3 regions of the Sporomusa aerivorans genome follow, and region 2 is predicted to be linked to each of the others. Evidence: riboswitches for the same ligand, from Rfam matches in the RefSeq annotation. Region 2 holds a riboswitch; each other region holds the start of a gene.
The links. Region 2 has a riboswitch for thiamine pyrophosphate ahead of cytX (putative hydroxymethylpyrimidine transporter CytX). Riboswitches for the same ligand answer to the same signal wherever they lie in the genome.
Positions count from the first base shown of each region.

Region 1 (10,491 bases), 1.9 Mb from region 2:
GCTGCTAAAAAGTTCTGGCGCTGTTTCAAACTAATAACAGCAATCAGCCCCAGCTGTTCAATGACAGCAGGCAATTCGGCCGCCGTCACATTTTTCAGCAAAGGGCGAAATGTATCAATACAGTGGCCAGCCGCATCCAGTTGTTTCAGCCTCAGTGCCAGATAAAAAACGGCACTAAGGTGTACGGCTTCTCCTTTTCGCCCCAGGCCGTTGCCTAAAGCCAGCTTTAATAAATCAAAAGCCCGATACGCTTCATCAGCTTTACCGGCAAGCAAGCAGGCATTCACAATTTTATAAAGCTGACGCAAAATCCGTTTACTGCCAGCATGACTCTGCCGCGAGACAGACATTTTGTTCAATTGAGACGCAATACGGGCAAATTGCCAAGCAAGCCGCCTGGTATAAAACCACCAGGCGGCTAAAACTATCGCAACTGCTGTCAGCACAAAAAACCATACTGCCATAAGGGTTTCTCCCTATCTAGCGTTTATTTCTCCCTGGTATACAATTCCCCGGGCCGCATCCACAGTGACAATGGCACCGTCCTGCAGGCGTTCTGTAGCGCCTTCAACCCCGACAAGCACCGGCATGCCGAAACTAACGCCGACAATGGCGGCATGCGAGGTTAACCCACCTTCTTCAGCCACAATAGCGGCGGCTTGGGCGGCATATGGAGCGGTCTCTTCGTCGACACTGCTGACTACCAGGATATCACCCGGCTGAAACTTGGTTTTAATGTCTTTGCATGATGAAACCACGGCGATTTTTCCGGTAACGGCCCGTTGCCCAATACCTGTGCCGCGCATCAAAATATTACCAACAACATGTACTCTGATCATATTTGTCGTCCCGGACATTCCTGCAGGTACCCCGGCTGTAACGACAACTAAATCTCCGTCTTTTACTACGCCGGCTGTTAAGGAACTGGCAACTGCACTTTGCACCATTTCATCCGTATTATTGAAGCTAGGCCCTAAAATCGGATAAACACCCCAGAGCAGAAGCATCCGCCGTACCGTTTTCGAACTGGGGGTAACAGCCACCACGGTTGACTGCGGACGGTATTTAGATACCATGCGGGCAGTATAACCGGTTTGCGTTGAAGTAACAATAGCCGCCGCACCCAATTCATGCGAAATCTGGGCAGTAGCGTGACTGATCGCATCTGTGGTCGTACGCTGCAGTTGGATACCTTTTCCCTTTAATATATCAGTGTGACGTAAAGATGTTTCCGTACGCATAGCAATACGGGCCATAGTCTGTACAGCTTCCAGCGGATATTGGCCTGATGCGGTTTCCCCGCTGAGCATAATGGCATCCGAGCCATCGAAAATAGCGTTCGCGATGTCACTGGCCTCAGCCCTTGTCGGCCGCGGATTGGTGACCATCGACTCCAGCATTTGTGTTGCAGTGATAACAGGTTTGCCGGCCCTATTGCATTTTTGAATCAGCATTTTTTGAACCAAGGGCACTTCTTCGGCAGGAATTTCAACCCCCAGGTCGCCCCGGGCAACCATGAGACCATCGCAGACTTTTAGAATTTCATCAATATTTTTAACGCCTTCCGCGTTCTCAATTTTAGGAATGATATCCATGCTGTAGCAGGCATCCTCAAGAATTTTACGGATAGCCAGCACGTCGGCCGCTCTTTGAATGAACGATGCAGCAATAAAGTCCATTTGTTTTTCAATGCCAAACTTGATATCCAGGATATCCTGTTCCGACAATGGCGGCAGGTTAACAGCCACCCCCGGCGCAGCAACCCGCTTGCGGTCGCCAATCTGGCCGCTGTTATTCACCGTAGTGATAATATCATCGCCTTCAACAGCATCAATATGAAGACTTACCAGACCGTCAGATATAAGGATTGTCTGCCCTGGTGCAACTTCCTGCGGCAGAAACTTATGATTGACAGAAGCGATTTCCTTTGTGCCTGTGACATCCCGGCCGGTTAACACGAACTTCTGGCCTTTCTCCAATAAAACCTTGCCTTCGCCAAACAAACCTAACCGCATTTCCGGACCTTTAGTATCCAGCATCAGTGCAACCGGCTTTTTCACGTTTTCCGCCGCTTCCCGAACCCTGTCAATGCGTTTGGCATGCTCTTCATGCGAACCATGCGAAAAATTGAACCTGGCAACATTCATGCCAGCCTCGATCATAGCTTCCAATACACCGACGTTATCAGTGCTTGGGCCCACAGTGCAAACAATCTTGGTTTTCTTTAACAAATATATCACTCCTTCAAATATTACAATAATTAGCGTATTGCATGTTGACATAAAATCGAATGCGCTTCGTCGGCTTCCGATTCTAAAACCAAAATTTCGTATAAGCCGTCACCAAGAGCGGAAACCACTCCGGCCGGGCGTATATTGGCAAGCACACCTTCATTGCACAGTACGTTTTTATACAGCTCCGCCTGTGCTCTATTAGAAGCTATGTATACTACGGTCCACATAAGTATCCTCCTATTAGCTTCTTCCTACTAAGCTTTACAAATACTCCAAAAAACAACAAGAAGCTAGCTACTATAGCTTTGTTCTCCAAAGCCGGCAGTATTCCTGCAAAAAAAATGGTTTTTATAACAAGTATCAGTGCAATTTATAAATCCACAAAACCTAAAAATACCCGGTAAGGTCCTGGAGTTCCCGGCGGTACCAAGGCAACCCTGTCACCAGCCTTTATAACCGCGTGCGCCAGCGGCTGGGCTCTGCCGTTAATAAACATGGCTTCAACTTGTTCCGCAGGGATAGCAAGCAGTTCTAAAAGCTGGTGTCCGTTTACCGGCGCCGCGATTGTATAATGATAAGGAATTTTCCAGCCTCGCTCATTAAACAATTCAGCTAAATGCAAAAAACCGCGCAACTCAATCGTACCACTGGCTTCTTCAGAATTAGCCATACCCTTTCCTCCATCCTGAAATTATTGCCAAGGTATATTTCACCAAAATACGTATTTTTCCTCTAAAAGAAATATATTTTTTTTAAACCGGTACCGATTCGTTTTATTTTCCCTCAAGAGTTAGCTTCCTGGTTCAGTAGTTGCAGCGCTGATTCCACCATGATTTCCACGCCATAACCGAGCGCTTTTTCGTCCATATCAAATTTCGGGTGATGATGAGGGTATATCAGACCTTTATTAGAATTGCCAATCCCGATAAACATAAAACATCCCGGTACATGCTGCTGATAAAAGGAAAAGTCTTCACCTACCATAACCGGGCTTATTTCTATTACTGCATCTTTTCCTAGTACTCTTTTACCACACTCTGCCACTACTTTTGCAATTTGCGGGTTATTAACCACCGGCGGATGGCCAAAACAACTTTCCAGTTTATAGGTGGCTCCCGCTGCCGCGCTAATACCGCTCGCGATCCTGTCAATATGAGCGAAGACTAGTTCGCGGGTTTTGGTATCAAATGTACGAACCGTTCCCTGCAAGATAGCAGAATCAGGGATAATATTAAAAACCTCGCCAGCCTTAAACATCCCCAGTGATAATACCGCCAGTTCGTTAGCATTGATGTTATTGCCAGTGATAGTTTTGAGTGCTAATACCATCTGGGCGCCGACATATAGGGGGTCTATTGTCTGATGCGGCATGGATCCGTGCCCGCCCCGTCCTTGCACTGTAATTGTGAATTGATCAGGCGCGGCCATCATCGGCCCAAAAGTTATTCCCATGGCCCCTGCTTCCAGCGGCTGCCACAGGTGAGCGCCGATGATTGCATCCACCGCTGCCAGCGCCCCCTCCTCAATCATGCCCAGGGCCCCGCCGGGAAACTGCTCTTCACTGGGCTGAAACAGCAGCCTGATACTTCCGGTCATTTCAGATTTAATGGCATTAAACACTCTGGCAATACCAAGCAGCATGGCAGTGTGTCCATCGTGCCCGCAGGCATGACATATTCCGGCGTGCTGCGAACAGTAAGGCTGTTCAACCTCATCTTGAATAGGCAAAGCATCCAGGTCGGCGCGAATAGCAACCGTTTTGCCGGGCTTGCCGCCATCAATCTGAACAATTACACCTGTGCCGGCAATTGCCTTTGGAGTCAAGCCCATAGCTGTCAGCTCGGACATAATTTTTTTCTGTGTTTCGTATTCCTTGCCGCCGACCTCCGGGAAAGTCCGAAAATGCCGCCGGAGAGCTATGACATAGTCGGCGTTATCTACAACAATATCATGAATCTGCGTTTTCATACCATTCGTCCTTCCTGCCCCTGTTTAGAAATTAATTCTTATACAAGCATATCAAAAAATCCTTCTTTGGCATCTGCCGGCTGCATATTATCTATATAATTCGCAAATTGTCCAGTATTTACAAAAAAAATAAAGGCTCAACCATATATGGTCTGCCTTTTCTGCACGGGAACTACCAATAGTAATAGACTTTGTTTCCGTCGTGCTTAATGTAACCGTGACGAAGCTGTTTTGTTCTTTTCTCGTCAGCTTTCAATTGCGTGCTGTTAGCACTTTTTCCAGTAAGCTGAGCTGCTTCGGCGAGCGCAGACGCTCCCAGCATAGCTAAAAACACGGCGGAAAACAGGGCAATAAACAACCTGGGTTTCATGACTACCAGCCTTTCCTTATACTACTGATATTATTCGCTTCCCGACTGCCAGTTCCTGCAATGCCGTGGCCTGTCCCGCCGCGGAATGTTTTTCCATCAGGCGTTTGAAAGCCTGCGCAATTCGAGCCATAAATAACTGCCTGTCAGGATGGAAGATACTATATCAGCAACCGGCGCTGCGTACCAAATGCCATTCATTCCGAAAAACTGCGGCAAAAGGATAATAGCCGGTATTAAAATAATAACCTGCCGTGACATGCTGAGAAAAATAGCAAAACCAGCTTTTCCCGCCGCCTGAAAGTAGTTGGCGCCAATAACCTGAAAGCCAATAATCGGCAGCATAATTAAAAACGCTTTAAGCCCGTCAGCGCCAATCGATATTAAAGCAGGATTGTCATTAAAAATGCGGATAATCGGCTCAGCGAATAGCTGAGTCACAGCAAAGCCGGCAATCGATATTCCGGTAGCAGCAATAATCCCCAGTCTCATGACGGCAATAACCCGGTCATAGTTTTGGGCTCCGTAATTATACCCTAGTATAGGCTGAACACCTTGGCTAATACCAAATATGGGCATAAGTATCAGCATGCTTACCCGGTTAATAATACCGATTGCCGCCACTGCCAGGTCGCCGCCATACCGAAGCAGACTGTAATTAAACAACACAGTGACCACACTGGCGGCAAGCTGCATTAAAAAAGGTGATAACCCAAGTTTAAAAATCTCCCAAACAATGTTTGCATCCAGTCGCAGGTTGGCGCTGCGCAGCCTGAGAATGCCTTGATCACTGGTAAGAAACCGGAGTACCCAGGCGGCCGAAACCGCCTGCGAAGCTACAGTGGCCAGGGCCGACCCCGCTATCCCCAACTTGAAAACAAAAATAAATAGCGGATTTAACATTGTGTTTAATACGGCGGATATCAGCATGGTTGCCATGGCGACCTTTGGATGGCCCTCAGCACGTATTATGTTGTTGAGTCCGAAGCCAATATGCATAAATAAGCTGCCGATAAGTATAATCCTGGTAAATTCGCGGGCATAGGGCAACACGCCAGGCTCGGCGCCCAGAAACAGCAGAATCTCATCTAAGAATGCCAATGCCAGCGCCGTTGTCGTTAGAACAGCAACCACCATCAAGCTAAAGGCGTTACCCAGAATTATTTCCGCTTCGGCGTGTTTCTGCTCGCCAAGCCGGATTGAGACCAGCGTCGAAGCACCGATGCCAATAAGCATTCCTATTGCCATTAGGATAATCATAATAGGAAAAGCTATAGTTACGGCAGTCAGCCCTACTTCCCCCACACCGTTGCCGACAAAAATACTGTCGACAACGTTATATAATGCATTTACCACCATGCCAACTATAGCCGGTAACGAGAACCGCCACAACAACTTGCCAACCTTTTCCTGACCTAATGCCTGGGCTTCATCCATGTTTTCCTCCTAAATTACAGTCAAGACTAACAGTCAAAGTATTGACAGTTGCAACAATACTATACTTGCTAAAAAATCAGCGATAATTCACCTCTGTGTTCACACAAGTAACCAGCGGCTTTCCCTCCACTCCTAAGAGCAGATTTTCGGCAGCCAGCAATGCCATTCGGTTGCGGGTTTCGGTGGTTGCACTGCCAATGTGCGGAACGATAAGAATATTAGGCAGCTGTAAGAGCGGATGGTCTGCCGGCAAAGGCTCCGGATCGGTGACATCCAGTGCGGCGTACGCAATCTGCTTTGCCTGTAAGGCATTATACAACGCCTGGGTATCAACAACAGCGCCTCTGGCTGCATTAATAAAGTAAGCTGTCGGTTTCATTTTGGCAAATTCATTGGCGCCGAACATTCCCCGGCTCTCTGGCGTTAGGGGTGTCAAGACCACAATAAAATCAGCCTCGCTTAACAGTTGATCAAAAGTACAGTATTCCGCTTTAAGATCAGCTTGATCAGCCCGGGGAGTGCGGTTGTTGTAGATAACTTTCATCCCGCTTGCCTGCCCCCGTCTGGCTACTGCCGAACCAATGGCGCCCATGCCCACAATGCCTAATGTCTTACCATATAGATCAACTCCATACGGCAACTGTGCCCCGGGCTGCCATTTGCCGGCCCGCACCCAGTCCCAGCCTTCATGAATACGCCGGGCGGCCGTCAGCAGCAAACCAAAGGCCAGATCGGCGGTTGTTTCCACAAGTACTCCCGGAGTATTGCCAAATGGGATTTTACGGCTAGTACACGCAGCTATATCAATATTGTCGTAGCCTACTGCAGGTTGGGCAATAACTTTTAGTCGGGGCGCAGCCGCCAGCAGTTGCTCGTTAACAGCAATGTTTGTTGAAACAAACAGTCCGTCGGCGTCTTTAAGCCAGCCGGATAAATCCGCTAACGTCGGCGCTGTCGGCTGCTCCCAGCGGTACACCTGGCATTGAGTCTCCAGAGCCGCTAAAGCCGCCGGCAGAACCCGGCCCGTAATTACTACTTTGTACTTTTCCATATTAAGCCACCACCATTATATAAATTCTAAATTAACCTATTCCGCTTTGCTCGGGAAAAATCCTTGCGCAAACAGAAAAAACAGCAATCCCTACTTACAGGATTGCTGCATACCCCCAAAACTATGCCTGCCTATTCTCCATTTTTATAATCTGCTCCATTCTTCTTACAGGCATTATTCGCAAGAGAATAATACAGATGATACATTCCGGGATTAAATAGCTGGCGTTAAATACCAGTGAATAATAATAAGGGGACATACCGGCCGGCGCATAGCTGGCAAAAAAAACAATACCGGAAATATAATGGCATAGGAAGCGAATACCGATACCGCATACCGTACCTGCCAAAATATTATCTTTGAAACAGCCGGCCAGTCCCAATGCCATAAACGGCAAAGGATAATCAAATAGCACCTGTACCGGATGCAGTATAAATGGATTTTGGATGAGATTGACCAGACCGTATAAAAAACCGGTAAGAAAGCCGACTTCTTTTCCATAAAAAACCGCCAGCAAAACAATCGGCAGCATACTTCCCAGTGTGATGCTTCCCCCTTGCGGCATTTTATACAATGTAATCGTGTGCAAGATAGCGGCCATAGCAATAGCCAGACCCACATGCGCCATAATTCTTGCATTGAGTTCTACCTTCTTCATTCTCATAAGCCCGAGTATCAGCGCTACAACTCCTATAAGCGTTATTACAGTCGTCGGACTCGAGACAACGGTGACCAGATTTTCGCTAAGCGATGCTTTCACACTTCTCAACCTCACTTTATTGTCTTAAAAAGATATACAGCCGTGCTCCCGCAGGGCACGGCTGTCGACGGTACAATCGCTTCCCTCCGCTGGCATTATCCAGATCAGGTAAAGGGTAATGGCAAGCCATTTCTCAGCCCAAAAAGGCACCCCTAGCTTTCTGCTTCCATTTATTACTATTATAATAATATAATTTGATTTGCTGTTCAAATATTTTTTATTTACAAAATCAAAAAATGTGTAAACCCCGACGCTTGGGCGAAGGGGTTCGCAAAATTTATCCGGCGACTAACCTGCAGACAAGGTTAAAGCCTCACCTGAAGCTAAGTTATTGAAGCGACTCGATACGGGATATGACTTGCTCAGGAGTCATACCGGCGGCATCTATCACCGGCGCTTTGGTAATAGTATTTTGAATGTCCATCAGGTTATTGTCCATCCCCATCACAATACATGCCATTACACTTTCTTTGCTTTTAGGGCTGACTACTGTGTACCCTTTTCGCTCTAACGCTTGTTTGATTGTTGACAAGTTGTCCTCTACCGCAACCTTTTTTGTCAAAAGAACACCCCCTTTCTCAATTATTATGGCCTGAAGCGCAGGTAACCATTACTTTAATTTAATGCTGATATCGGCCTCTTTAATCGAGTGGGTTATAATGAGGCTGGAAATAATATTTACGCCGACGGCAGCTAACTCGGACACTTCCGCCACAGTAATATTCCCTGAAACCTCGATCATGGCATTATTATCCACTATATCAACAGCCTGTTCAATCATGGTAATCGACATGTTTGATAAGTCAATCACATCTACCCCGGCGGCAACTGCTTCCCTTACTTCCTCCAAGGTTTCCACTACAATCTCAATTTTCACAAAGGGTGAAAGCTGTTGGCGAATCTTTTCCACTGCCGGAAGAATGCCACCGGCGGCTTTGATATGATTGTCTTTAATAAAGGCCATATAATCAAGCCCATAACGATGACTTCTGCCGCCGCCTGTTTTGACGGCATACTTTTCCAGCATTCTAAGGCCGGGAGTAGTTGTTCTGGTATCGGCGATAACGGTATCAGGACCGGCGGCCTCCACAAAGAGCCGGGTTTGGGTGGCTATCCCCGACATTCGTTGTAAGAAATTCAGCGCTACTCTTTCCCCGCTTAAGATACTGCGAGTGGGCCCCTCAAGGATGGCGAATTTTTCGCCTGTTGGTATTTTGTCGCCGTCGTTATAGCGGAATGCTATCTTAATCTGCCTGTCCAGCAGTGCATATACCTTGGAAAATATATCCTTACCGGCCAACACCATATCCTCTTTGGCCAGCAAATATCCTTCTGAATAATGATCGTCGGTAAATATAGCCTGGCTGGTAATATCGCCGGAGCCGATGTCCTCCCGTAGTGCTTGACGAACGACTTCTTCAACAACAAGATTATTCATAATATTGCCTCCTCCCCGGCAGTCATAAGCTGAAAGTTCGTCTTAACGCTGTCAGTTACCATATTTGTTGAATAAAAGACCTGCTTATATTTTGTTCAAACTAAAAAAAAACATCCTCTGTAAATCAGAAAACGTCTATATAGTAGCCAATTAAAGATTTCAAGCAGAGTGTTAATACAATAATTCAGCCTCCCGGTAACCTATCCGGGAGGCTGCTGTTTTGTTTCTGCTGGTAATTTTCATTACAAATGATAAACAGGATACGAACCCAGGTTTTTATACCACAATGATTTGGCTTGCACAGCACGTACAGCCGCTGCAATATTATCCTCTTTTATACTGCCTTCAATATCAAAAAAGAATATATACATACCAAGTCCGGTACGTGCGGGCCGGGATTCAATCCGGGTAAGGTTGACTTCCCGCTTGGCAAATTCCTGCAAAATATTACATAGGCTTCCCGGTTTTTCGCCATGTATCTGGCATACTATTGATGTTTTGCACTTCCCCTTGAGACTGGCAGCCGGCTGCCTTTCCAAACCAATAAAACGCGTTGAGTTGGCACGGTTGTCCTGAATATTGGCGGCTAAGACGGTGAGACCATATATATGCCCGGCCTTCTCACTACCTACTGCGGCGTAAAAACCATCGCCTGACGCCACAATTCTGGCCGCCTCGGCCGTGCTTTCCACCGGTTTCAGTTTAGCTTGCGGATACAGCTTTGCCAGTGTCTTGCGACATTGGGCCAAAGCCTGGGGATGAGAAACAATAGCAACAAGCTCCTGGCTGTCCTTTTTAGCCAGCAAATTATGCCGGACAGGCAAAACTACTTCTTTGGTAATATATAAATTCACGTCATGAGCCATAGTATCAAGGGTAATATTGACTGACCCCTCCAGGGAATTTTCCACAGGTACAATACTTTCAGCCACTTCACCCGACGCAACAGCCCTGATGGCGGCATCGATACCGGCAAACGGCTCTAATGCAGCGGAAGTATCGCTATAAAGCGATAACGCTATCTCCTCACAATACGTTCCCTGCGGCCCTAAATAGCCAACTTTTCTGGTCATTGCGAAACCTCCCCATAAAGTAAACTTAGCTTCAGGTGGGTTTTAACCCCATCTGAAGGTTAGTTGCCCTTATCCCGGGACTTATCCGCTCTTACTCCCACTTACAGAAGGGGGAGTCTTAGAGCGGGTTATCACAGGATAAATAAAAAAAGCAAAATCTGCC
Region 1 covers NZ_CP156926.1:3,187,906-3,198,396, reverse strand. Annotated here, with positions in the region: gene SATMO3_RS15075 (hypothetical protein) at 1-464, opposite strand, end outside; gene pyk (pyruvate kinase) at 477-2,231, opposite strand; gene SATMO3_RS15065 (hypothetical protein) at 2,261-2,461, opposite strand; gene SATMO3_RS15060 (MoaD/ThiS family protein) at 2,605-2,904, opposite strand; gene SATMO3_RS15055 (M20 family metallopeptidase) at 3,018-4,202, opposite strand; gene SATMO3_RS15050 (hypothetical protein) at 4,375-4,572, opposite strand; gene SATMO3_RS15045 (MATE family efflux transporter) at 4,669-6,006, opposite strand; gene SATMO3_RS15040 (2-hydroxyacid dehydrogenase) at 6,083-7,057, opposite strand; gene thiT (energy-coupled thiamine transporter ThiT) at 7,179-7,817, opposite strand; TPP riboswitch at 7,882-7,981, opposite strand; gene SATMO3_RS15030 (YkuS family protein) at 8,146-8,379, opposite strand; gene nadC (carboxylating nicotinate-nucleotide diphosphorylase) at 8,428-9,255, opposite strand; gene pheA (prephenate dehydratase) at 9,498-10,328, opposite strand.
Region 1: it holds a riboswitch for thiamine pyrophosphate, as region 2 does, so the genes downstream of both, thiT (energy-coupled thiamine transporter ThiT) here and cytX (putative hydroxymethylpyrimidine transporter CytX) in region 2, are expected to answer to the same signal.

Region 2 (10,491 bases):
ATCCTGACAGGTCTGAGTTTTAAGGAAATAGGCGCGCAAATGTATTTGCACCATAAGACTATTCAACTCAGAAAGCAGCGGATTGAGCAAATATTAAACCTGTCGCTTGATTCGCACGAAACACGCATGGCTCTGGCCACGGCTATTCAACTACAGAAGATAATAGGCTGATCCGGCCGTCTTTTTAATGCTTTTGATTTCCTATCATAGATTATGGATTCAAAAGTATTTTTGTCCGCTGTTGGGCTGGGGAATTCACTGGGCCGATTTTCCAGATAATCTGGCCGCCGACGATGGAATTTCTCAAAAGAATAGCTGGCAAACTAAGCCGGAGGAGATACAGCGTTGCATTACATGGCGGGTATTAAGCTGCCGGATGCTGCTATTAATATGCAAATGAAAGGGGTTTCCGGGTGCAAGAAAAACTGCAACAGCTTAGTTTTTATAAATGGCTGATCTTTGGAGTTGTTGGCACAGGCAGTTTTATGGCGACGATGACATCATCCATTGTTAATGTAGGTTTGCCGCCGATTACGGCGGCGCTTCACACCGATATTCCCACTGCGCAATGGGTGGTTACCGCTTACCTCTTGGTAATTACCAGCCTGCTGCCGTTAATGGGGCGTCTGGGCGACGTACTGGGGCGGCGCAAGGTATATGGCTACGGATTTATCGGTTTTACGGCCGGCTCGCTGCTCTGCGGCCTGGCCAACTCCATCGGCCTGCTCATTGGGTTCAGGGTGTTGCAGGCTGTAGGCGCTTCCGCCTTAATGGCCAATGCCATGGCCATTGTCACAAGCAATTTTCCACCGCAGGAGCGGGGCAAGGTATTGGGCATGATCGGCACAATTGTGGCCCTGGGCAGTCTGAGCGGTCCGGGACTGGGGGGAGTGCTTGTCGAACATGTCGGCTGGCACGCCATATTCTTTGTTAATCTGCCTGTCGGTTTATTAGGTTTTATCGGGGTGTATCTGGTTTTGCCGTTTGACCGGGATATGCGCCGGGAAACTATCGACTATTCAGGGGCCGCCTTATTTACCGCAGCGATGGTCGGTTTTTTACTGGCTTTGAGCTACGGTACCGAGTGGGGCTGGCTGTCGGTGAACACCTTAGGCTGTATCGGTTTTGCCGTGGCTTCGTTCCTTGTCTTTGTTGCCCAGGAACGAAAAGTGGAGCACCCCATGCTGGAATTGTCTATATTTCGCAATTGGGCCTTTACAGCCGGTAATTTGGCCGGGGCGCTCTCTTTTACCGCCATGTTTACCAGTACCATGCTGCTGCCTTATTTTTTGCATGACGTACTTAGCTATTCGCCGGCCAAAACCGGGCTTATTATGTCGGCCTTTCCATTAATGATGGCGATTACCGCGCCTCTCAGCGGCTCTCTGTCCGACAAGGTCGGTCCCGGCATTCTGACAACAGCCGGCCTGGGGCTAATGGCGTCCGGGCTGCTAATTACGGCCAAACTTAGCAGCGGATCATCGCTGCTTGCGATTATGGCCGGGCAGGCGTTGATGGGGCTGGGGAACGGCATGTTTCAGTCACCCAATAACAGCAGTGTAATGAGCGCTGTTGCACCCCGGTATTTGGGGGTGGCAAGCGGGGTAAACGCGCTTGCCCGGAATTTTGGCATGGTATGCGGTACCGCGCTTTCCGTCTCAATTCTGGAATACCGGCGCGCCGCGAGCTTAAGCGGCATCAGTCAGCCGACACCGGCAGAGCAGACGCTGGCGTTCATGACCGGCTATCACGATGCCCTGCTTGTGGGTGTTTTCCTGGCAGTTATCGGGTCCCTGGTTTCCTTCAACCGCCCGCGCAAGGCAGTTCCCGGCAGAACATAAAAAAGCGCAAGCCGGATAGAACTTGAAATTGAAAAAAATAATTATTTTGAAATTTTTTCCATAATATATTGCGCAATTATTGAAACCAGTGGAAAGATATGCTACTATAATACTAAAAAGAATACCCGTGTTTCATGGGGAGCTGGAGAGGCCGGCTGAGATATAGATCTGATGAAATCTATGACCCTTAACCTGATCTGGGTAATGCCAGCGTAGGGATGTAACAGAGCAACAACATACTCTGAAAGCGCATCTTTACGGATGCGTTTTTTTATATTTTAATTTATATGAAATCCAATAAAGAGTTCTTTTATGCGGACAGGGATTAGCTTTACCTACTCCGCGCATGTAAATCTTTATTGGATACTATTATATTTAGAAAGCAGAGGGGATTTATGTGGCGAAAAAGAGTACATTGGGGTTCAATCATTATTTGTTTCTCTGGTTTGGCGCGGCGATATCCATTGCCGAAATACTGACAGGCGGGCTCCTGGCTCCTCTCGGTTTCCAGAGCGGTGTGGCGGCGATTGTCCTTGGCCATCTGGCGGGGACAGGCATTTTAGTGCTGGCCGGGCTGATTGGGACGCAGGAACGGATACCGGCACTGGTGTCTACCCGGATTTCTTTCGGTAAATACGGCTCTTATTTGTTTTCGGTGTTAAATGTCCTGCAACTGGTCGGCTGGACGGCGGTTATGATTATTACTGCCGCCCGCTCGGCCAATGAAGTCAGTAAAATATTGTGGGGATTGGATCAGCTTACGCTTTGGAGTGTTGGAATCGGCGGGCTGGTTATGCTCTGGATCGCGCTTGGCCGGGAAGGCGGCATGAAGAAAGCCAATATGGTGGCGGTATTACTCCTCTTAGGCATTACCATGGTGCTAAGCAGTGTTGTGTTTAAGGACAGCTCCGCGCTATTTGCGCCGGCGGCCGGCGGCATGTCTTTCGGGCAGGCCGTGGAATTAAGCGTCATTATGCCGCTGTCCTGGCTGCCCTTGATTGCCGATTATACGCGCTTTGCCAAGAGTAAAAAAAGTGCGGCCTGGGGCAGCGGCCTTGGCTACTTTATCGGCAGCTGCTGGATGTATATCATTGGCCTGGGAGCAGCTATTATTGCCGGCAATTCCGAGCCTTCCGCCATGCTGCTGGCAGCTAATCTGGGGCTATCGGCCATGGGAATTATTATATTGGCAACCGTTACGACCACTTTTTTGGACGCTTACTCGGCAGGGGTCAGTTTTGCCAATGTATATCCCCAATTCAATGAGAAGAAGGTAGCCCTGGTTATGACGGTAATTGGCACTATGCTGGCTCTGTGGTTTAACATTGAACAGTACGAGCATTTCCTTATCGCAATCGGTTCGGTGTTTGCACCGCTGTTTGCCATTTTGCTAACCGAGTATTTTATTGTTAAAAATCGCAAAGTGCAGGATGCCGTATTGGTCAACTGGGGTGCGCTGCTCGTCTGGGGCGCCGGGGTCGGCTTGTATTACCAGTTTATCGAGCTGGATTTTGCCCTGGGCGCTACCATCCCGGTAATGCTTATTACCGCATTACTGCATAAAATCTTATGGGGGTATACGAAACAATGGACTTACTGCAAAAGATATCCGATAGCCTCGTAACGCTAAAAGAAAAGAAACCCTTAGTGCATCATATTACCAACTATGTGACGGTAAATGACTGTGCAAATATAACCTTGGCAATTGGCGCTTCGCCGGTGATGGCCGACGATATTGGCGAAGTGGAAGAGATGGTTTCGTTTGCGTCCGCTCTGGTCCTGAATATTGGTACTTTGAATTCGCGGAGTATCGAATCCATGGTGGCTGTTGGCAAAAAAGCCAGGGCAAAGGGCATTCCTGTTGTCTTTGATCCTGTCGGTGTGGGGGCCACAGCGCTGCGGACGGCTACCGCCAAGCGGATCATCCGGGAGGTGGGCCCGACCGTGATCCGCGGCAATATGTCGGAGATAAAAATAATAGCCGGTCTGGATGCCGATATTAAAGGCGTCGATTCGGTTGCCGACGAGGCCGATGGGGCTCAGGTGGCCGGAAATCTTGCGCAAAGAGTGGACTGTGTCGTTGCCATTACCGGCCAGCAGGATATTATTGCCCAGGGTGAGCGGCTATGCCGCATCGACAATGGTCATGCCATCATGTCACAGGTAACCGGGACAGGCTGTATGGCTACTTCCCTGATTGCCTGCTACTGTGGCGCGACCGACGATTGGTTTTCCGGCGCGGCGGCCGGGGTAATGACCATGGGACTGGCCGGGGAACTGGCCCGGCAATCGCTGAAGCCGGGAGAGGGAATTGGCACTTTCCGGATGCGGCTGTTTGATGCGGTGTGGGCCATGACGCCTGAAGCGGTAAGGAAAGGTGGGCGGATTATCCATGAATAGAGCGGCTGTTGACTATTCGTTATACCTAGTAACCGACCGGGATCTGCTTGGCGCCAAGGAGCTTGTCGCAACAGTGGAACAAGCTATCCGGGGTGGTGTTACGGTGGTACAGATTCGGGAAAAAAATCTGCCAACTTTGGATTTTTTCCGGACGGCGCAGGCCATAAAAGACGTCACCCTAAAATACGGTGTGCCCCTCATTGTTAATGACCGGGCCGACATTGCCCTGGCGGTAGATGCGGATGGACTGCACATCGGCCAGTCTGACCTGCCCTTAACCGTGGCCCGGCGCCTGCTGGGACCCGATAAGATTATCGGCGTATCTGCGGCAACTTTAGAAGAAGCCCTGGCGGCGCAAAACGAGGGGGCCGATTATCTGGGCATTGGCGCTATCTATCCCACCAATACCAAATACGATGCCGACCAGGTGAGTTTAACTGAACTGGCAGCAATAAACAATAAGGTAACCATCCCGGTTGTTGCTATTGGCGGGATTAATGGGAATAATATCTGTGATGTTATAACGGCAGGTGCCGCCGGGGCAGCTGTAGTTTCGGCCATTGTCGCAGCTGAAGATCCCTGTAAGGCCGCCGCTGCCCTTGACCAAATGATAAAGGCGGCCCGGCGAATTTAAATAACCGCCGCGAATAGTAGGTATATATGTTACAATTAAAGTACAAGGTTATGCACAACTATGACACTAGGGGAATTAGGCAGGTGATACTGTGATCAAGGCAGGGAGGTTGTTCCGTTTCTGGGCCTGGCTTAAGATTTTTCGGGATAATGCCGTAATCTTATTTTATGCCTGGCGGCATCCGCTGACCCCTAATTATGTTAAAGGCTTGCTCACGGCTCTATTGCTTTATGTTGTCAGCCCGATTGACTTATTGCCGGACTACTTGCCTTTGCTGGGGATTGCCGATGATGCCGGCCTCATTGCCGGCGCCGTGCTGTATTTGACCAAGTTGCTGCCGGCCAGTGTAATAGACGAGAGCAGGCGCAAAAGTGAAAAGTGGGCCCGGCGCATGCCGTATATTCTGGCGATACTGGCCGTGGCGGCCGTAGCCTGGATTGCACTGGTTGTTGCCCTGTTCCATAAGGTTTTTTTCTCCTGATGTAAGAAACAATTGCTGGGTAGGGAAGTTATGTATATATACACCGATATTGTTAAGCAGTTTGCCTGTGAGATGTGCGGACTGTGCTGCCGCAATCCCTGGCAGGTGACAGTTGGCGAACAAAGCTATTATCGGAATGAACGGTTATTTGCCAGTAGCGGACGGGAAGCGGAATTCTCCCGGGCGTTTGTCAGACTGGACAGTGAGGCCGGTTTCGGAGAATATGCTTATATTGCCAAACAGCCGGGCGGCGGTTGCTGGTTTTTGGACGCGGACAACCACTGCCGGCTGCATAAAGAAGCCGGCCACAGCCACCTTGATGCTGTCTGCCAGACTTTTCCCCGTTACCCGATGAGTACCGCCCGGGGCATTGAGCTGACGCTGAGTTTCAGCTGTCCGGCCGTGCTGAAACTGGCCGACCGGGAAACGGCGCTGACTATTGTTAAAGACGATGCGCAGCCGATAGAATTCCCGGCAGACAGCTTTGCCGCGGAGGTTTATCCGCAGCAACAGCCGGCCAGAAAGCCCTTATACTACTACTTTGAATTGGAAACACACTTTATCGATATTCTGCAGTGCCGGTCGCTGCCGCTTGGCGAGCGTTTGGACTTTCTGGCCCAGACGGTACAGGCAGTAAATGGTTTGCGTCAGGATGAAACAACAGGCCGCGAGCTTAACATCCTGTTTAACCGCAATTACGACTGGCTGGAAGGACTTGCCGCTGCATCGCCCTCGCCGGCGGCCGCCGGCGGTAGCTGGCTGTTGGAAAATTATTTGGTAAGCTTTATATTTAAAAAGCCTTTTTATATTTTCGGTCTGGAAAAAGCCCTCATGTTACTTGGACATATCTGGAAGCATATCGCGGCTGCCGACGATATAACCAAGACCATTATACAGCTTGAGATTCAATACGGTCATGACAGACAGGCGTTGTGGCGTTGATAGAAGACGGGATTGCCCTGCAGTGTTGCAGTGGCAATCCCGTTTTTGGATACGTAGGGTCAGGCTTGAGTTATTTCAAATTGACTTATAATAGATGGTCTGTTAAGCTGAGAGAAAGTAAGATTGGCAGGTGAGAATGGTGGCAAGAAAACTAAGAGTACACTACGAAGATGCAATCTATCACGTAATAGCTAGAGGAAATAATAGGGAGCGGATATTTGAAAGAGATGAAGAAAAAGCAAAATATTTAGAGATCTTAGCAGACTATAAAGAACGATATGATTTTCGATTGTACGCTTATGTAATTATGGACAATCATGTGCACTTACTGCTCCAAGTAGGAAAAACTCCATTGGCAAAAATTATGCAAGGCATTCAACAGAGATATACACAGTATTACAATTGGCATCACAAACATAGTGGCCATGTATTTGAACAACGCTACAAGGCTTTTCTATGTGAACAAGAGAGTTATTTAATGGCTCTTATATGTTATATTCATCAGAATCCAGTACGGGCAAATATACTGGAGGGAATAGACTATAGATGGAGCAGCCATCGATCATATGTTAGAAGAGCGCAGGGGTTAGTAAATGTGGAATTTATATTGGATACATTGAGTTCCAATCCTGATAAGGCAATGGAGCAATACCTGAAACTGGTGGGGATAGTCATTGAAAACACAGAATATAAAAATGAAAGCGAACAAGGGGAAGAAGAACGGAAACCCCTTCTAAAAACAGAAGTGAAAAAGATACGGACGGTTTTAACATGGGACCAGCTAGTAGCGAAAATTACTGTAGAGGAAAAAGTGAATCAAGAGCAATTGATAGGAAAGTGTCGAATACGGCAGGTGGTAGCAGCCAGAAAACGACTTATTTATGAAGCAATAGAGAGAGAGCTAATGACAAGGACGCAGTTAGCCAAAGTATTACAAATTGATCCAGCCAATATTACAAGGATGTGGCAAGAGATAATTAACAATTGAGGGTGAAGAGAAATAAGTCAATTTTATACATAACTCAAGCCTGACCCTATATCTGCCTGACCCTATATCTGCCCGGCACCAGTGCCGCCGGTGCGTAGCACCGGGCAGAATGGTAAAATGGTGGACAAATATGATTTGAAGGAAACAATAAAAAAGATAATAATAAGAATGTGGCAAAAATTTATCATAAATAATTGTTTTTTTGCTGCCAATCAATATATAAATGATGGTGTGAATACGTAATAAAAATATGCTTGATGGCGAGGGAGGATAATAATGGAGACTTGTATCTTTTTAGAACATGGTGAAAAAGACACGCAAATTGTTAAACAAGTAAAAAATCTTTATCAGGCTTTAAAAGCGAATGATAAAGAGGCTATTGCTAAAATACTTGCGGACGATCCGGTCTGGGATGTATCCCCAGGGTTTCCCTATGGTGGAGTTTATACCGGAATGGCTGAAATATTTGGATCTTTTTATTCAAAACTTCGCAGCCAATTTAGCGGTTTTGGGGCTACACCTGAAACTTTCATTGATGGAGGGGATGTTGTTACTGTACTGGGATTCTACAATTTTGATAGTAATCAAGATAATTCAACCAAGTTTGTGCGTTTTTCTCACACCTGGAAGATTAATGATGATGGGCGAATAAAGGGCGTATGGCAAGTAGCTGATACCGCACAGTTTATTTTCTAATATTAAAAGAGCGTAATAACACTGTTTATGGCAAGCTTTTAGGAAATACATAAGTTAGCAAAACGTGGCATAATGTTGGTGGTTGCATCATTTTGCTATACGAATGTGATCAATAAAAAGTCGGAAATCCCCTTTTTTTGAGGATTACCAAAACCTAGTCAAAATGGCCAGCGCCCAGGGCGCGACAGTTGGCCGGAAGTAGCCAACTGTCAAATATCTCTCAGATCGAGAAGGGAGAGTTATGATTGAAAAAATGCCTACAATGTGGCTCTGATAACATAGCTGAAAATGTGGATATAAATATCAAGAACGTAGATGGTGGAGTCGCCCGGATCGATGCACTGTATAAACGCACGGGGATTTTGTCCTTTATAAACAAGAAAGAAACAATAAAGTTTAATATCTGTAGATGTTGCGGTAATGTACAATTATCAGTCGATACACCGGAACGGGACTGGATAATTGTACCGAACAATAAACAAAGTAAGTCTGAGTAGCCCAACTGTCTAATGACTGCGTTTCAAATTAGGAGGAACTATCGAGATGGGACAATCGGAGCTCAGCAATCCGCTTGCAAGTGCGCTTGCCAAAGCACAACCTGCGATAGGCAAGACACTCGGATAGTAAACGCAAAGGCTAGGTTTACTTGTCTCTAATTGACAATGATATAAATGGGCCAATATTAATAATTCAAAGGCAAACGTTATGCTGTAGGCTTTAAGACAATATAGGAGTGTGCATTATGAGGAAAATAGATTGGCATGCCGATCTAAATCAACTCGCCGACGAGTTGCCGAAGTTACATAAAAACCTATTTTTCAATCAGGAAGCAGACCAGTTTTATACCAGAATAAGAAAACTAAAAGACCGTGTAGATCATATGAATATCTACACGATCGTTATGGAGATTGCCCAAATAGTTGCCGCTATCGGGGATGCGCATACCGTGGTAGCACTGCCACGCCACAACCGGCTGCCTTTTGAATGCTATTGGTTTCAAGAGGGAATTTATATTACACTTACCACGCCAGAATTCGAAGATTTGCTTTTTCATAAAGTAGTTAATGTTGATGGAAATCCCATTGAAGATGTGATTAAACGCTTATCCAGAATCGTATCTTATGAGAACCAAAGTTTCTTAAAGTCTCAAATTCCTGATCATCTTATCTGTGCAGATATGCTTTTCGGTTTGAATATAATAAGCAAGATCGAAACTGTTCGGATCACAGTAGAAAACCAGTACCATGAGCAACGGGATGTCATCCTACCAGTAGTAAAATACGATGAATGGAAACCCGACGCTTTGTATGAAAAGGCAATGGCGTATGAGGAACTACCGCGCTATAGAAAAAACAAAGGTAAATATTTCTGGAGTGAATTCGATCGCGAGAAAAAGGTGTTATACATCAACTACAATAAGTGTCAGGATATGCCAACGCTTACGGTCAGAGACTTTTCAACCCAACTCACAAATGATATTGAAAGCAATGCCGATATACAAAAGTTAGTCATCGATCTTAGGAATAATGGCGGGGGAAATTCCGAGCTTTTTAAAGACTTTATGAAATGGCTCAGCATCTATAGCAGGCTAAATCGCCGGGACAAGCTATTTGTAATTGTTGGAAGAGATACGTTCTCTTCCGCTTTACTAAATACCTATTATTTGAAAAGAAATACACATGCGTTGTTTTTGGGTGAGCCAACTGGTGGCATGCCCAATCATTATGGTGAGGTGAAGTATTTATCCCTTAGCAGCTCCGGACTTTATATAAGATATTCTACTAAATATTATGAACTTGATGATGATAAACGTCTCCCTTCGTTTATGCCGGATGTGGAATTTCCCGTAAGGTTTAAGGATTATATCCAAAATGTAGATCCCTGTTTTGCTTGGATCACTGAGGAAGATTAATGACCAAGTAATAATGAATGCGGACATATGTTTAATAAAAGATACCACCTTATAAATATAAAAACACAGCCTGTCCAACAGTGCTGTGTTTTTTGGTAAATAAGCTTATTGACTTATCACAGCCGCTGAATTATCCTGAACAACTACATCGTCGACAAAGCAGGTGTTATCAGTTTTCCCAGCGTTTTACCTGACAATAGGCCCAGAGAACATACAGGCCAAAAGTTATAAAGGTTAAGATCATAATTAGAATCCAGTGACATAAGAAACCAATCCCGGTGCCGGTGAAAGCAAGCTGTCGGCTGCATACATATGTATTTGAGGCAATCCATCTTTGTTGTGCCGAATATGCCCAGGGGAAGAATAATCCTCTGACTTGTGTTCCGGATTCACCATATAAATTTATTGAAACTTCTTTCCAGAGGGAGTTTGAAGACGTTATTCAGAGTGGGTTTATGGATACTTAAAAGAAAAGTATAAGGGTGGAGTTTGGCATTGCGGGGATAAGGGACGCGATGTAGTTTTAAAAAGCTATTTTATATTTACGGTCTGGAAAAAAACTTATGTTACTTGGACATATCTGGCAGCATATCGCGG
Region 2 covers NZ_CP156926.1:5,065,332-5,075,822, reverse strand. Annotated here, with positions in the region: gene SATMO3_RS24400 (PAS domain S-box protein) at 1-171, shown strand, start outside; gene SATMO3_RS24395 (MFS transporter) at 414-1,841, shown strand; TPP riboswitch at 1,967-2,077, shown strand; gene cytX (putative hydroxymethylpyrimidine transporter CytX) at 2,239-3,465, shown strand; gene thiM (hydroxyethylthiazole kinase) at 3,429-4,241, shown strand; gene thiE (thiamine phosphate synthase) at 4,234-4,875, shown strand; gene SATMO3_RS24375 (YkvA family protein) at 4,967-5,356, shown strand; gene fliB (flagellin lysine-N-methylase) at 5,387-6,298, shown strand; gene SATMO3_RS24365 (transposase) at 6,435-7,286, shown strand; gene SATMO3_RS24360 (nuclear transport factor 2 family protein) at 7,563-7,982, shown strand; gene SATMO3_RS24355 (hypothetical protein) at 8,725-9,894, shown strand.

Region 3 (10,491 bases), 2.8 Mb from region 2:
TTTGTGCCAGCTATTGCTGTAAAGGATGCTTCTTCTTTATCAAAGAGAGTAACCTGGTGGCCATGTTTTAGCAAATAGACACATAGATGTTTTCCCACATCGCCGGCACCACCGGCCAGAACAATTTTCATGAGTGTTCCCCCTATTAATACTTACTATATGGGTTGCCCAGCCGGGTTATAATGCACTGTGTTCGCGTGCTTTAGTGTATTTCCTGCCCGGGTACAGTTTTGTAAATAAGAATCATAAAAAGCAGGCAGGTAAGTTATGGAAAGCAACGAATGTCTACAAAATAGTAGCTTAGGAGGTGATTTGTATGCGCATTCTGTCCGATTTTAAGACAGCCGCAAAAATCTATTCTCTAATCATATTTATGGTACTATGTTTAATTGGTGTAGGATGGGTAGGCTTGTATTCCGTAAGAGCATTGAGCCGGGAAATGACAATAATGTATCAGGACAGACTGATTCCCATTCAATTACTCGGAGAAGTTCGGTTACTCAGCAAAGACTCGGAGTCCAAATTAGTGGAATTGATTTTAACTGATGACCGGGATAAGCAACAAATAATTATTAAGAATATTCAGGATAATACAACCCGGATTAATCAGTTGCAGGCGGAGTATGCGAAAAGTAGTCTGGATGCTTACCAGACTGACAAGCTGGCTAATTTGGAGAAAGAGCTGACAGGGTACCGGAAAGTACGGCAGGATATCATTACCCTCGCCACTTCCGGCAGGCAACAAGAAGCGTTTGACCTATACAGCGGCAGCGCGTCCATCTTTAACGGGTCAACACAACTTCGACGGGAATTGATCGATTACAATAAAAATCTTGCCTTGCAATCAAACTTGCAGGAAATTAACGCGGCCACGCAGGTGGAAGGTGCTGTTTGGGGTGTGACGGCAGCAGCAGTTCTGCTGGCATGTATTTTTGGCCGACTGTTAGTAAAGATGATTGCTAAACCGTTGACTATGCTCACAGCCGGAGTACGCCAGGTTGCCGACGGGAACCTTACACAGCTCGTACCGGTTTCTGCAAAAGATGAATTTGGCCGGATGGGGTCGGAGTTTAACAGTATGACGGAGAAGTTGTGTCATATAATCAGAGAGGTCATCGAATCAGCAGAACACGTAAGCACTGCATCCAAGCAGTTAACGGCAAGCGCCGGACAGTCTGCCCAGGCTGCCAACCAGGTAGCCACTTCGGTTTCTGATATTTCCCAGGCTTCTCAAGAGCAGCTTTCAGCACTGACCGGTTCTCTTAAAGCGGTAGAAAAGATATCTTCGGCTATTCAACAAATTGCTGCAAATGCCGCTGCCGTCGCCACTGATGCTGACCGGACTACCGCAGCAGCGCAGACTGGCTGTAAGGAGATTGGAGCCGTAGTTGCCCAGATGGATTGTATTGAACAAACGGTAAAGGAATCGTCACAGGTAGTCACTGGGCTTGGCACGCGTTCTGAGGAAATTGGTCAAATCGTGAGTGTGATAACCAATATTGCCAGCCAAACGAATTTGTTAGCGCTCAACGCAGCAATTGAAGCGGCTCGTGCTGGTGAGCAGGGACGGGGATTTGCCGTAGTCGCGGATGAGGTTCGTAAGCTTGCAGAGCAGTCTCAGGCCGCCACGCAACAAATCTCCGGACTTATTAACGAAATACGGCAGGAGACGGAGCGGGCCGTAGTTGCTATGCACAAGGGGTCCAGGGAAGTAGAACTAGGCTCGCAGCAAGTGCATGGCTCAGGCAAGATATTTCAGGACATTGTCAGTTTCATCGACCTGGTATCAAAACAAACGAAGGGTATTTCCGGGGGGATTCAGGATATATCCCTTCATAGCAGCCAGATTGTTACAGCCATCCGGCATGTCAGTGAAACCGGTAAAGATATTCTTGGCCAGACCCAGACCGTATCGGCGGCGACAGAGGAACAGTCGGCTGCTATGGAGGAAATTGCATCATCCAGTCAGGCGCTTGCCAGGCTGGCGGAGGGATTACGTAAGAGTACCGGCCGGTTTAAGGTCTAAAAACAATCAAAAAAACACTCCTCGCAGGTATTCGTGTCCATAAAATACCTGGAGAGGAGTGTTTGCTATTTCCTACCGGTGGGAAGATTTAGGTCCCGGCGCCGCTGAACAGGCTGCCGGTGTGGCTGTATCGGCGATTTGGCCGGCGAACAGCTCACCAATGTCTTTAAGGATTGCAAAAAGAAGTGTGGGATTAATTAAGTCAGCTTTTTGACCGTATGTACTGATGAAAGGCCGGTCGTGATAAGTTGTTAGAGATTCACGGCCAGTTTCATACAGACTGTATTGCTGGCGGTTAAGCAGGGTATTCATCGCATCCAATAAGTCAAAAGCCCGGTAATGTGTTGCTGTTGTAACTATATGTCCGGAGAGTACCCGGTAAGCTTTACCTAGCGTCCAGTCATGTATCTTAAGCATATTGTCCGGTGCTTTCTGGCTGAGCAATTGATATAAGATCTGTTCATTACACGCAAAAGCGGTCCGAAAAAATACAAAAGTTATAAACCAGCGAAATTCGGATTCGCCGGTAGCGGCAGGGGGGAGTAACCGGCGTTGAAGAGCAAAGTACTGCTGGCAATAAACAAGGGCTTGCGTCATGCTTCTGAAAAATTGATGATGTGTATTGTCGGATCGACAACGGTATGCCAGCAATAGTTTCGAACGGTAAAATTCAATTAACTCCTGTAATTGCTTTATTTCCGAAACATTCTTCATGACATTCCATCCCTTACAGAATGCTCAAATCTTCTCCGTCCAGAATCTTCTTCATGTTCTTCATAGGACACATTTTGCCGCACATGGTGCAAGTGTCTTCGCATTCTGGCGCAGATTCCTTACGGTATTGCCTGGCCTTTTCCGGGTCAATAGCTAATTCAATCATTTTAGGGAAGTCTACTTCAGCCCGGGCAGCACTCATTTGATTATCCCATTCCCTGGCGCCGGGAATACCTTTGGCAATATCGGCTGCGTGGGCGGCAATCCGGGCCGCAATAATACCTTCCTTCATGTCATCCAGGTTAGGGAGGCGGAGATGTTCGGCCGGTGTTACATAACAGAGGAAATCGGCCCCGTTGGCAGCCGCGATGGCTCCGCCGATAGCACTCGTAATGTGGTCGTAGCCAGGGGCAATATCAGTTACCAGCGGGCCCAATACATAGAAAGGGGCGCCATGGCATAAGCTCTTCTCCAACTGCATGTTGGCGGCAATTTCATTAAGCGGTACATGTCCGGGCCCCTCGATCATAACTTGCACGTTTCTTGCCCAGGCACGTTTGGTTAATTCACCCATAGTTATAAGTTCTTCAATTTGCGCCGGATCGGTGGCATCATTGATTGAGCCCGGACGACAGGCATCTCCCAGACTGATGGTAACATCATATTTTTCACAGATGTCGAGCAGGCGGTCATAGTATTCATAAAAGGGATTTTCCCGATGATTAAGTTCCATCCAGGCAAAAAGCAACGAGCCGCCACGGGAAACAATATTGGTGAGGCGCTTATTTTTTTTCACACGTTCAGCTGTTTTCTGGTTTATGGCACAGTGGATGGTCATGAAGTCGACCCCGTCTTCGGCATGTCTTTCCACCACAGAGAAGAACTCGTCAACCGTGATATCCTTTAGATCTTTGTCGAGCATGCCGACAGCATCATACATGGGAACAGTACCGATCATTACCGGGGAAATCTCAATTAATTTCCGGCGGAAATCACGGGTTTTGCCATAGCAGCTCAAATCCATAATTGCTTCTGCCTTTAATTCGATTGCCTTCTTAGCTTTCGCCAATTCAAGCTCAGGGTCATAGCAATCTTTGGAAACACCTAAATTGACGTTAATCTTAGTGCGGAGTTTCTCGCCGACACCCTTGGGACTCAGCCGGGTGTGGTGACGATTGGCCGGAATTACGACCTTACCGCTTGCTACTGACTGGCGCAAGAGCTCAGGCTCCAGCTGCTCTTCCAGCGCTACTTTACGCATCTGTTCTGTAATGATTCCTTTTCTCGCGGCATCCATCTGTGTAGTGTACATAAAAATACCCCTCCTCTTAATATTTTTAGCTATAGAAAGAGGTGGGGCAGGCAAGCTTCCTTAATGAACATATGAATGCTTTCCTACGGTGGTACTAACCACATCAGGTTCGAGGGTTGGATAAAATCCTCTCAGCCATTTGGCACCCCTAGCTATAACTAATAAAACTTTAATAAATTTTATATTGCACCTATTATAAGCTATGCTTTGGTTGATTTCAAGAGTTCAATTAATAAATCTCCTGTTTCCACGGGATCTTGCGGTTTTACAAAGAGTTCTTTTATGATTCCGTCAAAAGGAGCCTGAATTGTAGTCTCCATTTTCATAGCTTCTGTGACCAGTAAGTGATCGCCCTTTTTGACATGATCGCCTTTTTCTACCATGACTTTTACAACTTTCCCCGTCATCGAAGCGCCAATCTGATTGGGATTCTCTTTGTCGGCTTTTATTCGGGAAAGTACAACTGTTTTTATGCTCTTATCCTTTATTATGACTTCGCGCGGCAAGCCGTTCAGCTCAAAATTAACAATCCGGGTGCCATCTGGAAGCGGATCTTCAATAGAAACCAGTTTGATAACCAGTGTTTTGCCTTCTTCAATATCTACCCTGATTTCTTCTCTTAAGTTTAGACCATGGAACAGAGTAAGTGTATCCAGAATAGACACATCACCATAAGTATTGACAAAATCCGCCCAATCTGCAAACACTTTGGGATATAACGAATGGGCCAATACATCGCAGGTGGTTACAGGCCGCTGCAAAATTCCCGACAAGCCATCGCGAATTTCATTAAAGTTAGCAGCTTCAAGGGCTTCACCGGGTCTTGCGGTTAACGGTTTTTTGCCCTTTAGGATAATGCGCTGCAACTCTTTCGGAAAACCCTGGTAGGGCTGACCAATCTGGCCGGAAAAGAATTCTACGACGGAGTTGGGGAAGGCCAGCGTATCACCAGTCTCGTAGATATCATCTTCCGTCAAATTGTTTTCAACCATATATAAGGCCATGTCGCCGACTATTTTAGATGATGGCGTTACTTTTATGATATCGCCGAACATATCATTTACATGCCGGTAAACTTCTTTGACTTTATCCCATTGGCTTTCCAGCCCCAGTGATTTTGCCTGCTGCCGCAAATTACTGTATTGTCCGCCAGGCATTTCGTGCTGATATACCTCAGGATTAGGGAAGAAGAGGCTGCTTTCGAAATCTTTATAATAGGCGCGGACATCTTCCCAGTAATGGGATAATTGATTTAAAGCGTGGATATCTAATTTAGGCTGGCGCGAATGAGCCTCTAATGCATAGTACAGAGTATTGCCGCTCGGCTGCGAAGACATGCCGGACATGGCGGAGACGGCAGTATCAACAATATCGACGCCGGCGTCAATTGCCCGGGCATACGAATAGATACCGTTGCCGCTGGTGTCATGCATATGCAGGTGAACAGGAAGTTCTACAGCCTCTTTGAGGGCCGAAATCAGGCGATAGGCAGCTTCCGGTTTGAGCAAACCGGCCATGTCTTTAATACACAGAATATGTGCGCCGGCCTGTTCAATCTCTTTAGCCAATTTTACGTAATAGTTCAAGTCATATTTAGGACGGGCAGGGTTCAGAATATCCCCGGCATAACATACTGCGACTTCGGCAACCTTGCCTGACTGCCGTACTGCATCGATAGCAACCCTCATGCCATCCAGCCAGTTCAAGCTGTCAAATATGCGGAAGACATCAATACCCGATTCGGCGGCCTGAGCCACAAACGCGCGTATGACATTATCCGGGTAACTGGTATAGCCAACGGCATTCGAGCCGCGCAGCAGCATCTGAAATAAAACGTTAGGTGCCTGTTTGCGAAGAGCCTCCAGCCGTTTCCAGGGATCTTCCTTCAAAAACCGGTAGGCAACGTCAAAGGTGGCGCCGCCCCACATTTCGAACGAAAACAGGTTAGGCAGCATGTGGGCGGTCGGGGTGATGATATTCAGCATGTCGTGAGTGCGAACCCGGGTGGCAAGCAGGGACTGATGGGCGTCCCTGAGGGTGGTATCAGTAATTAAAACTTCTTTTTGTTCTTTAATCCAGGCTACGAGGCCGTCAGGGCCGCGCTGATCAAGTATTTGTTTGGTGCCGTCAGCTAAAGAGCCTTTGGGCGTTTGGGGAAGTCTGGCCGGCGGATAAGATGGCTTGGCGCGTTTGGCCAGACCTTCAAACCCGTTAACTGTCGTTTCGGCCAGATATTGCAGCAGTTTACTGCCTCTGTCCTGAGCCTGGGAGAATACGAACAATTCCGGGGAGGTATCAATAAAGGTAGTATAATAATGTCCGCTTAGGAAATCATCATGGTTGACTACGTTATAGAGGAACGGAATGTTGGATTTTATACCGCGAATGCGGAATTCACCCAGGCAGCGCTTCATTTTAGCAATAGCGCTTTTATGAGTCAGGCCCCAGGTAGAAACTTTTACTAACAGTGAATCGTAATAAGGGGTGATCACTGAACCGGCATACGCGTTGCCGGCGTCCAGCCGGACGCCAAAGCCGCCGCCACTGCGGTAAGCCGTAATTTTGCCGGTATCAGGCATAAATTGGTTGGCAGGGTCTTCGGTGGTTACCCGGCACTGGATGGCATGACCGTTGCATTTGACACTGCTTTGATCGGGGACGCCAATCCGTTCATCACTCAGGCTGGTGCCGTCGGCGATAAATAACTGGGCCTGAACAATGTCAACACCGGTGATCATCTCGGTGATAGTATGTTCTACCTGAATCCGGGGATTAACCTCAATGAAATAAAACTGCTGATCAGGTGTTACCAAAAACTCAACCGTACCGGCGCTGATGTAGCCAACAGCCTTCATCAGGCGGACGGCCGCATTACAGATTTCATGACGCAGTTCGTCTGAAAGCGAGATACTGGGCGCTATTTCAATTACCTTCTGGTGGCGGCGCTGCACTGAGCAGTCTCTTTCGTACAAATGAATGACGTTGCCTTGCTGGTCGCCTAAAATCTGTACCTCAATATGTTTCGGGTATTCCAGCAGGCGCTCGACATATATCTGATCGTCGCCAAAAGATGCCTTGGCTTCTGATTTAGCCCGTAAATAAGATTCCTCGATGGAAGCCGCTGTGCGGACAATTCGCATACCGCGGCCGCCGCCGCCTAAGATGGCTTTAATAATGAACGGATAGCCAAAATGTTCAGCGAAAGCCTTGACTTCCTCAAGACTGTGTACAGGACCGTTGCTTCCCGGAATAACCGGCAGGCCTGCAGCCACGGCTTGTGCGCGGGCATTAATTTTATCGCCAAACATAGCCAGCTGTTCAATAGTAGGACCAATGAAAATAATACCTTCCTCATGGCAGCGCTTAGCAAGGTTAATGTTTTCAGATAAAAAGCCATAGCCAGGATGAATAGCATCTACGCCGCGATTCTTGGCTATACGCAGGATTCCTTCAATATCAAGATAGGCGTCGACCGGACTCTTGCCCTCGCCTACTAAATAAGCTTCATCGGCTTTGTAGCGGTGCAGTGAAAAGATATCCTCTTTAGAATAGACTGCAATTGTGCGTATGCCTAACTCATTACAGGCCCGGATGACTCGGATGGCAATTTCTCCCCGGTTGGCAACCAGCACCGTTTTAATTTTCTTCATTGACTTTACCTCCTAAAACCACCAATAGTGCATTTAAAAAATACAACTGTAATTCGTAATTTACCACCGATTTACAAAAAACACAAGTGGAATTGCCAAAAAATAATAGTATAGTTATTTTTTATAGATACAGCTGCAGTTTTTTATAACTCCACATTTTTTGAGTATTCAATATAATCTTTTATAATAATTTTTAGTTTCTGTAAAATTTTATATTTTAGATTGCAAGATAAAATGGGATATACGTCAGTTTGTTCGCTGTCAGGTGAAATTTCATCAATTTGGGCGCCGGAGGGCCGGTTTTTATCCAGTGGCGTCACTTGGCTGACCTCCCCATGATTTATCTGTAAAGTCTGAAAAAAGTAATGGAAAAAGATGTAATTTAGTTATATAATAAACATTAGTACTGTATTTAGTCAACGAAACAATAACAAAAGCAAATAAAGTAACAAAAAAATGTGGAGTAAGGTGGTTCTATGAGTCGGTTGTCAACTATTCTGGAATCTATCCAGGATGAAGTCAATGCAGGTACTGTCTTTGAACTAGACACTGCAGGCGAGCCGGTTTCTTACGCCAGCATGCCCCGGGAAGAACTAAAGCAGGAAATTATCCAACTGACAAAAGCGCTCATTCAGTCCATCGCATATGACACGTTTACACCCTTGAATGTTTATCTTAGCCGGGTCTGCAAGCTTAGGCTCGAGCAGGGGATTAAACTATCTGATATCATGTTGCTTTTTGATGTATATGAAAAGTCTGTGAAAGATGTCATGTCTTTATTCCTAAAAGATGATTGGACCAGCCTTAACCGTTACCGGCGAGAGATTGACTCCTTGCTGGATAGAACACGGGTTTTTGTTTCCGATTATTTTTTTTCTTTATATGAGGAAACGGTTTATAAGCAATTTGAGCAATTACAGGCTATTAATGAGATTGCCGCCTGCCTTACGTCTTCGCTTGACTTACAGGAGGTATTGGATTTTATTGTGGTTAGTGCGCTGCGTTTATTTGGCGCTGATTGTGGCAGCATTTTATTGATTAATGAGAATGGTGACCGGCATGCGCCTATTATGGCCGGTTGGCAGGACAACCATTCTGCAGCCATTATTTCCGGGATGATAGTCTATACCACAAGTATTATGGAGATCAGGCATGATACGCTCCAATCCGGCCAGGTTAAGACTGTCTTTGAGCGGGAAGGTCTGGCTAATGTAACAGTAATAAAGTTGTATTTGCATGAAGTGGATATGGGAGTTCTGATCATTGGTTTTCGTTCCAGCAGGGAAAAAGCCCAGGTTGATCACAAACTCCTTAAGACATTTGCCAATCATGCTGCTATCGCTGTTCATAATGCGCAATTATACGGCGATGCCGATTTTAAGCTTCAGCAGCGTATTCATCAGGTAACCGTTATCCTGGAGCAAAAACGGGCAATCATGCATTGTATGCGCGAAGGTGTCGTTGCCATCAATGCCGATGGCTTTATCGATATGATAAATAGCGAAGGTCAACGCTTATTAGGCCGCCAGGATAATATTATTGGCAAACATATCTGGGAGGTGCTTCCCAATTCACGTCTGCCGTTAGTTATTAAGACGATGCAGGCCGAATACGATCAGGAGCAGGAAGTAGGAAATAAAGCCATCATCACCAACAGGGTACCGCTAATTGTAAACGGGACTGTTATCGGGGCCATTGCCACCTTTCGGGATAAACAGGATGTAAAATTGCTTGCCGAGGAACTGGTTGGCCTGAAAAGCCTCCTGGAGTCGATGCGGGCTCAGTCGCATGAATTCGCCAATAAACTTCATGCCATATCCGGGCTGATTCAGATGAAACAATATGATAAAGTAGTTGAGCTTATTACTTTAATGTATAAAAGTCAGCAGGATATGGTCAGTTCTATCGTCAGGCGAATAAAGGATCAAGCCACAGCAGGTCTGCTGATTGGGAAAATAAGCCAGTCAAGCGAACAGGGAATTTCGCTGAAACTGCATTCCCGGAGTAAACTGATGGCGTTGCCGCCTGGCTTCAGTAGCTTATCTATGGTAACCGTCCTGGGCAATTTAATCAGCAATGCCATGGAAGCGGTTGAGAGCCTGCCGGCCGAACGGCGGGCTATAAGTGTCTATGTGTTTGAAGGCAGGAAGTATCTTAATATTACGGTCAGTGATCAGGGAAAAGGGATACCCGCGTCTGTTCAGAGAAAGATTTATCAGCGCGGTTTTTCAACAAAACAAGGGAATAGGGGGGGCGGATTAGCTTTAGTCAGGCAGGAGGTGAAGATTTGCGGAGGTACGATTACCGTACATTCGCGCGAAAATGAAGGCAGTACATTTCAGGTAAAAATACCAATACGGTAAGAGATACCAATACGGTAAACCTAGAGCAAGATAGGGAGGGAACCGGATTATGGGAATCACTATTACTATTGTGGAAGATGACCCTATGGTTCTGGAACTTCACCGGCAGTACATTAACCAGATCAAAGGGTACAAACTGATCGGGCAAGCGGCAAATGCCGCCGATGGGTATGAAATCATCAAGAAAAGCCGGCCGCAGTTAGTTATACTGGATGTATATATGCCGGGTGAAAGCGGTATTGATTTATTGAGGCGAATAAGAGCTGAGGGCATTAACATTGATGTTATTCTGGTTACTGCCGCCCACCGTGCGGATACAATCCAACAAGGCATGCAATGCGGGGTGGTTGACTATATCATTAAACCGTTTACTTTCCAGCGTTTTAAAAAAGCGTTAAAGAATTATCAGCAATACTATGATAGGCT
Region 3 covers NZ_CP156926.1:2,242,459-2,252,949, forward strand. Annotated here, with positions in the region: gene SATMO3_RS10285 (NAD-dependent epimerase/dehydratase family protein) at 1-131, opposite strand, end outside; gene SATMO3_RS10290 (methyl-accepting chemotaxis protein) at 317-2,026, shown strand; gene SATMO3_RS10295 (hypothetical protein) at 2,099-2,740, opposite strand; gene thiC (phosphomethylpyrimidine synthase ThiC) at 2,754-4,052, opposite strand; TPP riboswitch at 4,116-4,212, opposite strand; gene pyc (pyruvate carboxylase) at 4,253-7,702, opposite strand; gene SATMO3_RS10310 (ATP-binding protein) at 8,179-10,065, shown strand; gene SATMO3_RS10315 (response regulator) at 10,115-10,491, shown strand, end outside.
Region 3: it holds a riboswitch for thiamine pyrophosphate, as region 2 does, so the genes downstream of both, thiC (phosphomethylpyrimidine synthase ThiC) here and cytX (putative hydroxymethylpyrimidine transporter CytX) in region 2, are expected to answer to the same signal.